Regions from separate parts of the Achromobacter sp. 1L-A-4-B-C2 genome, predicted to be linked through region 2. Evidence: riboswitches for the same ligand, from Rfam matches in the RefSeq annotation. Region 2 holds a riboswitch; the other holds the start of a gene.

Region 1 (4,408 bases), on a different contig from region 2:
CGCTTCCTGTACGCCTCCACCCGGCGCGTCGACAACGACCACCCGCAAGCCGACAGCATCGCCGTCTTCGCCATCGCCAAGGATGGCGCATTACGCCGCGTACAAACCTGGACCGAGGGGCTGCGCTTTCCCCGCGCACTCACCCTGGCGCCAGACGGCGGCAGCCTGTACGCGTTGAACCAAAAGGGCGACTCCATCCTGCGCCTGCGCATCGATGTGGCAACAGGGCAGCTAAGCGACATGGACGTGGCAGCGCAGACGCCAACACCGGTATGCCTGGTGTTTGCATAGGCGGGGCAACCGCGGGCGATCTTGATAGCCGGCGCAACAGGCCACTCTGAAGCCCCTTTGAAGCCCCTCTGAAGCTCCTCTGAAGCCCCTCTGAAGCCACTCGGGCACCCACTCGGGCACCCACTCGGGAACCCCCTCGGAAACCCCTCGGGAACCCCTCGGCCAGCCCGCCGTCGAACCTTGCATGACCGTTAATCCTGTATTGCGCTTCCTCTGGCGCCTCGTCATCCTGGGCTTATTGATCTGGCTTGCTGCGTGGGCGTGGCCCCGCCTGCCCGACGCCGCACGCGCACCGTGGCATATGGCGCGGCTGGCCTGGCAACAAGCCCCGTCATCCTTGCCCGTGCCGGTACAGGGCGTGTCCGCCAGACGCTTGACCGACACTTGGGGCGCGGCCCGGTCCGGCGGCCGCCAACACGAAGGCATCGACATCTTTGCCGCGCGCGGCACGCCTGTGCTGTCCACCACGGAAGGCGTGGTCATGCAGGTTGGCACGAACAACCTGGGCGGCCAGGTCGTGTGGGTGCTCGGGCCCGGACGCCAGCGCCATTACTACGCGCACCTGGATGGCTACGCCGATATTGAACGGGGGCAGCTGGTGGCCCCCGGAGACGTGCTGGGCTACGTCGGCAACACCGGCAACGCGCGAGGCACGCCGCCGCATTTGCATTACGGCATCTACGACGGCGGCGCGATCAACCCCTATACGCTGTTGATGGCGCCGGCAACGCCGCCCTGACGCTTTGCGCCAGCACCTGCGCCGTCGCGGCTGACAACGTCCACCCCAGGTGTCCGTGCCCCGTGTTGTAGAACACGCCTGGGCGTTTGCCCGCCCCCACGCGCGGCATCATGTTGGGGGTCATGGGGCGCAGGCCGCACCACGGCACGACGCGCGTGGTGTTGATGTTGGGGAAGTGTTTACGCGTCCAGTCGATCAGCGGCTGCACGCGTTCGGCACGGATGTCCATGTTGAAGCCGTTGAATTCCGCCGTACCCGCCACGCGAAAGCGGTCGCCCAGGCGGCTGGTGACAATCTTCGCGGCTTCGTCCAGCAGGCTGACGCGGGGCGCGGCGCCCTGGCTGTCGGCGTCGTCCAGGTGCACGCTGATCGAATAGCCCTTGACCGGATAGATGTTGATGGAATCTCCCAGCAGGCGGGCGAACTTTCTGCTGGCCGCGCCCGCGCACACGACGATGGCGTCCGCTTCGTGCCGTTCGCGCTGGGTGCCGCCGTCGCGGCGGATGTCCAGCACGTAAGGGCGGTCGTGGCGTTGGATGTTGTCGATGTCGGCATCGTGCACGAACGTGACGCCACGGCGTTCGCATGCCTGGGCCAGACCGCGCGCGAACTTGTGGATGTCGCCGGTGGCGTCCGATGGCGTGTAGAAACCGCCGTGGCATCCGGTTTGCATGGCGGGTTCGATGGCGCGCGCTTCGTCGGCGGTGACTGCGTAGCGGTCCAGGCCGCCGGCTTGCAGCAGCGCGTTGGCGCGATGCGCGGCCTTGAAGCTGTCGGCGTCGTGGTAGATGTGCAGGATGCCCCGGCGCTCCAGGTCGAAGTCGATGCCTTCCGCCTCGGCCATGTCGAACAGATGCCGGCGCGCTTCGATGGCCATGCGCGTGGTGGCGATGGTGTTTTCGCGGTAGTTGGGAATTTGCGCCATGAACTGCGCCAGCCACGAATACTTGTGCCAGCTGAAGCGGGGGTTCAGCAACAGCGGCGCGTTTTTGCGCAGCATCCAGCGTAGCCCTTTGATGATCGTGGCCGTGCTGTTCCAGACTTCGGCGTTGCTGGCGGATAGCTGGCCGCCGTTGGCATAGGACGTTTCCATGGCGGGATAGCGTTGGCGGTCGTAGACGGTGACCGCGTATCCCAGATTCGACAGGGCATAGGCGGACGTGACGCCGGTGATACCGGCGCCAATGATGGCGATGCGGGGCATGGTGGCTCCAGACAAGGTGGCCGCGACCAATGTGGACGCGGCACCCCATCTGTCTTTGGTACCTGAGAGTTTCACCCGCGCGGGCGGCGGGTTCCCCTTCGGTGGGCGCGCACGGCGCCTCTCTCCAGATTGTCTATACGCGCGCAGTCCTGTTGCCTGAGAGTTTCCGGGGCGGTTGCTCCGTCGGCGCCGGCCGCCAGGGCCGGTCTCTTCTGCGCGGTTTTGAATCGACGGGGTAGAGAATAGCTAAGTTCATGTCGCATTTGCTTCAGGGTTAGTACTATGTCGGGTGCGCCGTTGGGCCGGCGTGAACCGAATAGGACGATAGGAATGAGCTTTCGCGCCGTGCGACGCACTGTTTTGCAAACCCTGGCCGTGATGGCCGGAGGCGCCCTGGTTTCGTTGGCGTCGGCCGAGCCGGTGGCCCCCGGCGCCGACATCGACGACGCCGTGCATGCGGTAATGCGCGAGTACGACGTGGCGGGCCTGGCCATCGCCGTCACGCGCGAAGGGCGGCATGAATTTCGCAGCTATGGCGTGGCCTCGCTGCAAACGCATGCGCCCGTCAGCCGCGACACGCTGTTTGAGCTGGGCTCGATCAGCAAGACCTTTACCGCGACGCTGGCGACCTACGCCCAGGCGCTGGGCAAGCTGTCGCTGACCGACAGCCCGGCGCGCTTCGTGCCTGCCTTGCAAGGCACGGAATTCGGCAAGCTGAACCTGATCCACCTGGGCACGCACACGGGCGGCGGCTTCCCGCTGCAAGTGCCGGACACGGTGGGCGACGATGCCCAGCTGATGGCCTACCTGTCGGCGTGGACGCCGCGCTACGCACCGGGCACCTACCGCACGTATGCCAACCCCAGCATCGGCATGCTGGGCGTGGTGGCGGCCAAGAGCCTGGGCCAGCCCTATGCGCAGGCCATGGAGAAGACGCTGTTGCCCAAACTGGGCCTGGCCAACACCTATATCCACGTGCCCGCCGCCAAGATGGGCGACTACGCGCAGGGCTACAACAAACAGAACGCGCCGGTGCGTGTGAACCCGGGCGTGCTGGCCGACGAAGCCTACGGCGTCAAGACCAGCGCCAGCGACCTGATCCGCTTCGTGGACGCGAACATGGGCGTGGCGTCAGCGCCCGCGGAATTCGGTGCCAAGGCCGCCCGGGATGCGAAGATCGCCAAGGCCGTCGTCAACGACGCCGTGCTATCCAAGGCCTTGGCCGATACGCATGTGGGCTACTACGACGTGGGTGGAATGACGCAGGACCTGGCCTGGGAACAACTGGCGTATCCGGTGACGCTCAAAGCGCTGTTGGCGGCCAATGCCGGCACGTTGAACAGTCAGAGCCACCCGGCCAAGGCCCTGACCCCGCCGCAGCCCCCGCGTGCCGATGTGTGGATCAACAAGACGGGTTCCACCAATGGCTTTGGCGCCTACGTGGCGTTTGTGCCGGCCAGGAAAATCGGCGTGGTGATCCTGGCGAATCGGAACATTCCGAACGACGCCCGCGTGCGGCTGGCGTATCGCATTCTTGAAGGGGAAACGGCGGCGGGAGCAAGAACGGATACGGGAACGGGAACGGATTCGGGATCGGCCCCGGAAACGCAACCCGAAGCCCGCGCGCAAGCGAACTGAAACAGGCAGAAGGCGGTGGCCGGCCGAAGGCCGTGGCCGGCCCCTGTCAGCCGTCAAGCTTGGGTGCCCGCCGCCGTGTGGGCGCCATCAAAACGCGGCAATAGCCCCATGACCTCCAGCCTTTTGCACAGCTGTCCCAGGCGCTGCATCTTGTAGGCGTCCACGTCCAGGTCGGCGTAGTCGTAGAAGCCCTTGCCATCGCGCAAGCCGTTGCGGCCTTGCTCCATGTTTTTGGCGATGACGTCGGGCGATGCAAAGCGTGGGCCGATCTGGGCTTCAAGGTAGCGCGATGCGTAGTACAGGATGTCGCCGCCGCCCCAGTCGATGAATTCCAACAGGCCCAGCACCGAAAACCGCAAGCCGAATCCCAGGCGCACGGCGGTGTCGATGTCTTCGGCGCTGGCCACGCCTTCCTCGACCATGCGCGCGGCCTCGTTCATGGCCAGGGCCTGGATGCGTGGCACGATGTAGCCCGCCGTGGGCGCGCATTGCACGGGCGTCTTGCCGGCTTGGCGCAGCACGGCCAGCAACGCTTG
Region 2 (4,408 bases):
GCGCGAGGGCGGCAGCGCCAGCGGGGCCTGGCTGCGGATCTTGGCGGGAACGACTTCGTCGATCAGGGCGTCCAGGCTGGCGCTGCCAATCACTTGGAGCATGGCGGCCTGGTCGGCGTCGGACGGGCCGATGTGGCGGGGGATGAAGTCGGTATGGGTGTCTAGGGCGCGCGACATGGGAACTCTCGGGTGGTGGTGCATCAGGCCGGCGCGCCAAGAGGTCGGCGCGCCCGGCTCGAACCGGCTTCTTAGCCGTTGGCGACGGCTTCGTAGCCGGCGGCGTCCAGCAGCTTGTCGGCATCGGCCGCGTTGACCGGCTTGATCTTGAAGATCCAGGTGGTGAAGGCCGATTCGTTGATCAGGCTGGGGTTGTTTTCCAGCTCGTCGTTGAAGGCAACGATTTCACCGTTGACGGGTGCGTAGATGTCCGAGGCGGCCTTGACCGACTCGACCACGCCGGCGGTTTCGCCCGCGTTCAGCTTGGCGCCAACCTTGACGTCGCCAACGAAAACCAGGTCGCCCAATTGGTCCTGGGCGGTATCGGTGATGCCGACGACGAACACGTCGCCTTCAGCTTTGACCCATTCGTGGGACTGGGTGTACTTGCGATCGGTGGGCAGGCTCATGGGAAATCCTCTAGGGAATACGGGTAGATGAATGGTGTTGCGCGCCTCGTGCGAGCGGCGTGTGCGTCAACTGGCAGCGGCCGTTCGCGCGAAGCTTCGAGTTTACGAGTGTTCGACGGCTTTGCCGTTACGCACGAAGGGCAGCTTGCAGACCAGGGCGGGCACCCATTTGCCGCGGATGTCGACTTCGACGGTGTCGCCCGGACGCACGCCTTGCGGCAGGCGGGCAAAGCCGATCGACACGCCCAGCGTGGGCGACATGGTGCCGCTGGTGAGTTCGCCCGTGCCTTGCACGCAGCGCACGGCCATGTGGGCGCGCATCACGCCGCGCTCTTGCAGCTTCAGGCCGACAAAGGCGGCGGGGGTGGCGAATTGTTCCAGCGCGTCGCGGCCGATGAAGCGGCGCTCGGCATTCTTGAGCGACACGGTCCACGTCAGGCCGGCCTGGTCGGGCTGGGTCAGCTCGTCCATGTCCTGGCCATACAGGTTCATGCCGGCTTCCAGGCGCAGCGTGTCGCGCGCGCCCAGGCCCGCCGGGCGCACGCCCTGGGCAGCAAGGTCGCGCCACAGCTGCACGACGTCGGACGCAGGCAGGACGATTTCAAAGCCGTCTTCGCCGGTGTAGCCGGTGCGGGCGACGAGCGTGTCGTCGCCCACGCGGGCGGCAACGAAGGGGGTCAGTGCTTCGGAGGCGGCTTGCCAGGCCGGGCGCGCGGCCCAGACCTTGGCGCGGGCGTTCGGGCCCTGCACGGCCACCATGGCCAGATCGCGGCGCGGGGTGATGGCAACGTCGAAATTGCCGGCCTGCTTCACGCGCTGCATCCAGGCCACGTCTTTGTCGGCGGTGCCGGCGTTGACGACCACGCGCCATTCGTCAGCGGCAAAGAAATAGATGATCAGGTCGTCGATGACGCCGCCCTGCGGGTTCAGCATGCACGAATACAGCGCCTTGCCGGGCACGGTCAGCTTGGCGACGTCGTTGGCGACCAGGCGTTGCAGGAAGGCGTAGGCATCGGGGCCGGCCACATCCACGTTCAGCATGTGCGACACGTCGAACATGCCGGCGTCCTGGCGCACCGCGTGGTGCTCCTCAAGCTGCGAGCCGTAGGCCAAGGGCATGTCCCAGCCGCCGAAATCGACCATTCGGGCGCCGGAGGCGATGTGTTCGTCGGCCAGCGGGGTGCGTTTGAGGGTTGCGGACATGCGCGGAAACTCCGGGACGGCAATGGCTTGCCAGGGTTACGGAATGCCGGTCGTGACAAGCGGATTGCGCCCGCACGGCATCGGCTGAATCTTCCGCCCCTCTGTCCTTTTGCCTGAGAGTTGCCCCGCGCTGGGCGGGTTTGCACCTTCGGCGCCTGGGCTGCTCGCTGTGTCCCGAATTCGGGGCGGCGCCAGGTCTCTCCAGAGTACTGTTTTGCCGCATCCACACGGTAAAAACCGGGACGGGGCAAGCATGTGCGGTATCGGTTACCTGAGCGATTCTGGGCGAATTGCGCCTTCGGCGGCGACCCTGGTGAAAGGGGCGCTCTCTCCCGCAAACATGCGTGACAGCGGCGCCAAGCATACAACGAAAACCAGGCCTGGAAAAGCGCGATTTCCGGGCGCGGCCCGGCCACAAACCGCTGCCGTGGACCGCGCCAAACCGGACACCAACCCCCGGGCTAGCCCAGCGCCGTGTCCAGCAACATCATCAGCACAAAGCCCAGCATCAGCCCGCACGTGGCGTAGACCTCGTGCCCCTTGCGGTGCGATTCGGGAATGATCTCGTGGCTGATGACAAACAGCATGGCGCCCGCCGCAAAGCCCAGCCCCCAGGGCAGCAGCAAGACGGACCAGCCGACGATGGCGGCGCCCAGCACCGCGCCCAACGGTTCGACCAGCCCCGACAACATGCCCAGCGCCACGGCGAAGGCCCGCTTATAGCCGGCGGCCAACAGCGCCACCGCGACAACCATCCCTTCGGGAATGTCCTGGATCGCGATGCCCGTGGCCAACGCGGTGCCCGCCACCGGATCGCCCCCCGCGTAACCCACGCCGATGGCCAGGCCCTCGGGCAGGTTGTGCAGCGTGATGGCGATAACGAACAACCAGGCGCGTCGCATGCGGCGCGCCTCGATGCCTTCGCGGCCCTTGATGAAATGTTCGTGCGGCAGCGTGCGGTCCATGATGAGCAGCACCGCCGCGCCCAGCAGAATGGCCGCCCCCACCGTCAGGCCCGCGCCCCAGCGGCCCATGCCCTGGCTTTCGGCCGCCGCAATGCCGGGCACCACCAGGGAAAACGCGCTGGCCGCCAGCATGACGCCCGCGCCGAACCCGAACATGCTGTCCTGGACCTTTTGCGGGATGGTGCGGGCGAACAGGATGGGCACGGTGCCCAGCGCGGTGGCGCCGGCCGCTACCAGCCCGCCCAGCAGGGCGTCGGCCACGTGCGGCGCGCGCACGTCCAGGTAGGCCCACAGCTGGTGCATCGCCAGGCAGGACACCAGCACGGCCAGGATCCAGACGCTGATGCTGGTGGCCGCGGGACGCACGCGGTGACGGCTGAATGTGTTCATGGGGCCGATGCCTCCATCACAAAGCGGGCTTAACCCTTTGCGGCCGCATAACGGCGCGCCACCTCGGGCCAATTCACGACATTGTAGAAGGCGCCAATGTATTCAGGGCGACGGTTTTGGTACTTGAGGTAATAGGCGTGTTCCCAGACGTCCAGGCCCAGGATCGGCGTATTGCCGTGCATCAGAGGGCTGTCCTGATTAGCGCTGCTTTCCACCACCAGCTTGCCGGCCGGCGTGACCGAGAGCCAGGCCCAGCCGCTGCCAAAGCGGGTCAGGGCCGCTTTGGTGAAGGCCTCGCGGAAGGCGGCCAGGCCACCCAGTTCGGATTCGATAGCGGCCGCCAGCGCGCCATCGGGTTCACCGCCACCCTGGGGCGACATCACCGACCAGAACAAGCTGTGGTTGGCGTGGCCGCCGCCATGGTTGCGCACCGCGCCGCGTATGGCTTGCGGCAATTGGTCCAGCCGCGCGACCAGGGCTTCAACGGGTTCTTCCGTGCTGATGCCGGCGCCATCCAGCGCCGCGTTCAGGCTGGTGACATAGGTTTGATGATGCTTGCTGTAGTGAATCTCCATCGTCATAGCGTCGATGTGAGGCTCGAGGGCGTCATAGGCGTAGGGCAGCGTCGGAAGGGTGTAGGGCATGAGCGTCTCCGTGGAACTGGCCCCTTTTCATCGAAAGCAGCCAGTCGAAATCGAAAACATAAATGATATGTATTTTTATTTGATAAAACAATAACGACATTGTCATAAGTCGCGGAATGGTCGCGTCCTATGATCCCGCAGTCCAAGGGCGCCCACCCCGGACGCCTTAACTTCGAGTATCCGCCGTAAACATGATCGAAATTTCCACCACGAGCATCGCAAGCGCCCTGGTTGCTCTGTTTCCCCTGATCGCATTTGTCATCGTTTCCCTTCGCCGCGTTGTGCCCACCAACATGGTGCACATCGTTCAATCCAGCAAGCAGACCACACCCTACGGGCGCGGCAAGTTGGGGGGCAACACCTACTACCACTGGCCAAGCTGGCTGCCGGTGTGGGGCGTGGCGGTATCCAAGTTTCCTGAAAGCAACTTCCAGGTCGATCTGAAGGACTACGCTGCCTATGACGCCGCACGGCTACCGTTCGAAGTCGACGTCACTGCGTTCTTCCGCATTGAAGACGCCTCGCTTGCTGCCCAGCGGGTGTCGACCTTTGATGTCCTGGTCGACCAGCTTCGCAACGT

The links. A riboswitch is a leader RNA that binds a small molecule or an ion and turns the genes downstream of it on or off. The one in region 2 is predicted to bind glycine.
Region 1: linked by a shared signal. The riboswitch ahead of AC0Z35_RS25495 (D-amino acid dehydrogenase) and the one ahead of gcvT (glycine cleavage system aminomethyltransferase GcvT) in region 2 are both predicted to bind glycine.

The regions. Positions count from the first base shown of each region.
Region 1 covers NZ_JBXAWP010000006.1:81,676-86,083, reverse strand. Annotated here, with positions in the region: gene AC0Z35_RS25505 (lactonase family protein) at 1-291, shown strand, start outside; gene AC0Z35_RS25500 (M23 family metallopeptidase) at 476-1,030, shown strand; gene AC0Z35_RS25495 (D-amino acid dehydrogenase) at 987-2,234, opposite strand; glycine riboswitch at 2,274-2,368, opposite strand; glycine riboswitch at 2,369-2,459, opposite strand; partial or broken gene ampC (class C beta-lactamase) at 2,613-3,773, shown strand; gene AC0Z35_RS25485 (3-hydroxybutyryl-CoA dehydrogenase) at 3,926-4,408, opposite strand, start outside.
Region 2 covers NZ_JBXAWP010000001.1:786,430-790,837, forward strand. Annotated here, with positions in the region: gene gcvP (aminomethyl-transferring glycine dehydrogenase) at 1-177, opposite strand, end outside; gene gcvH (glycine cleavage system protein GcvH) at 249-626, opposite strand; gene gcvT (glycine cleavage system aminomethyltransferase GcvT) at 729-1,829, opposite strand; glycine riboswitch at 1,921-2,044, opposite strand; glycine riboswitch at 2,078-2,174, opposite strand; gene AC0Z35_RS03550 (ZIP family metal transporter) at 2,291-3,184, opposite strand; gene AC0Z35_RS03555 (superoxide dismutase) at 3,214-3,828, opposite strand; gene AC0Z35_RS03560 (SPFH domain-containing protein) at 4,020-4,408, shown strand, end outside.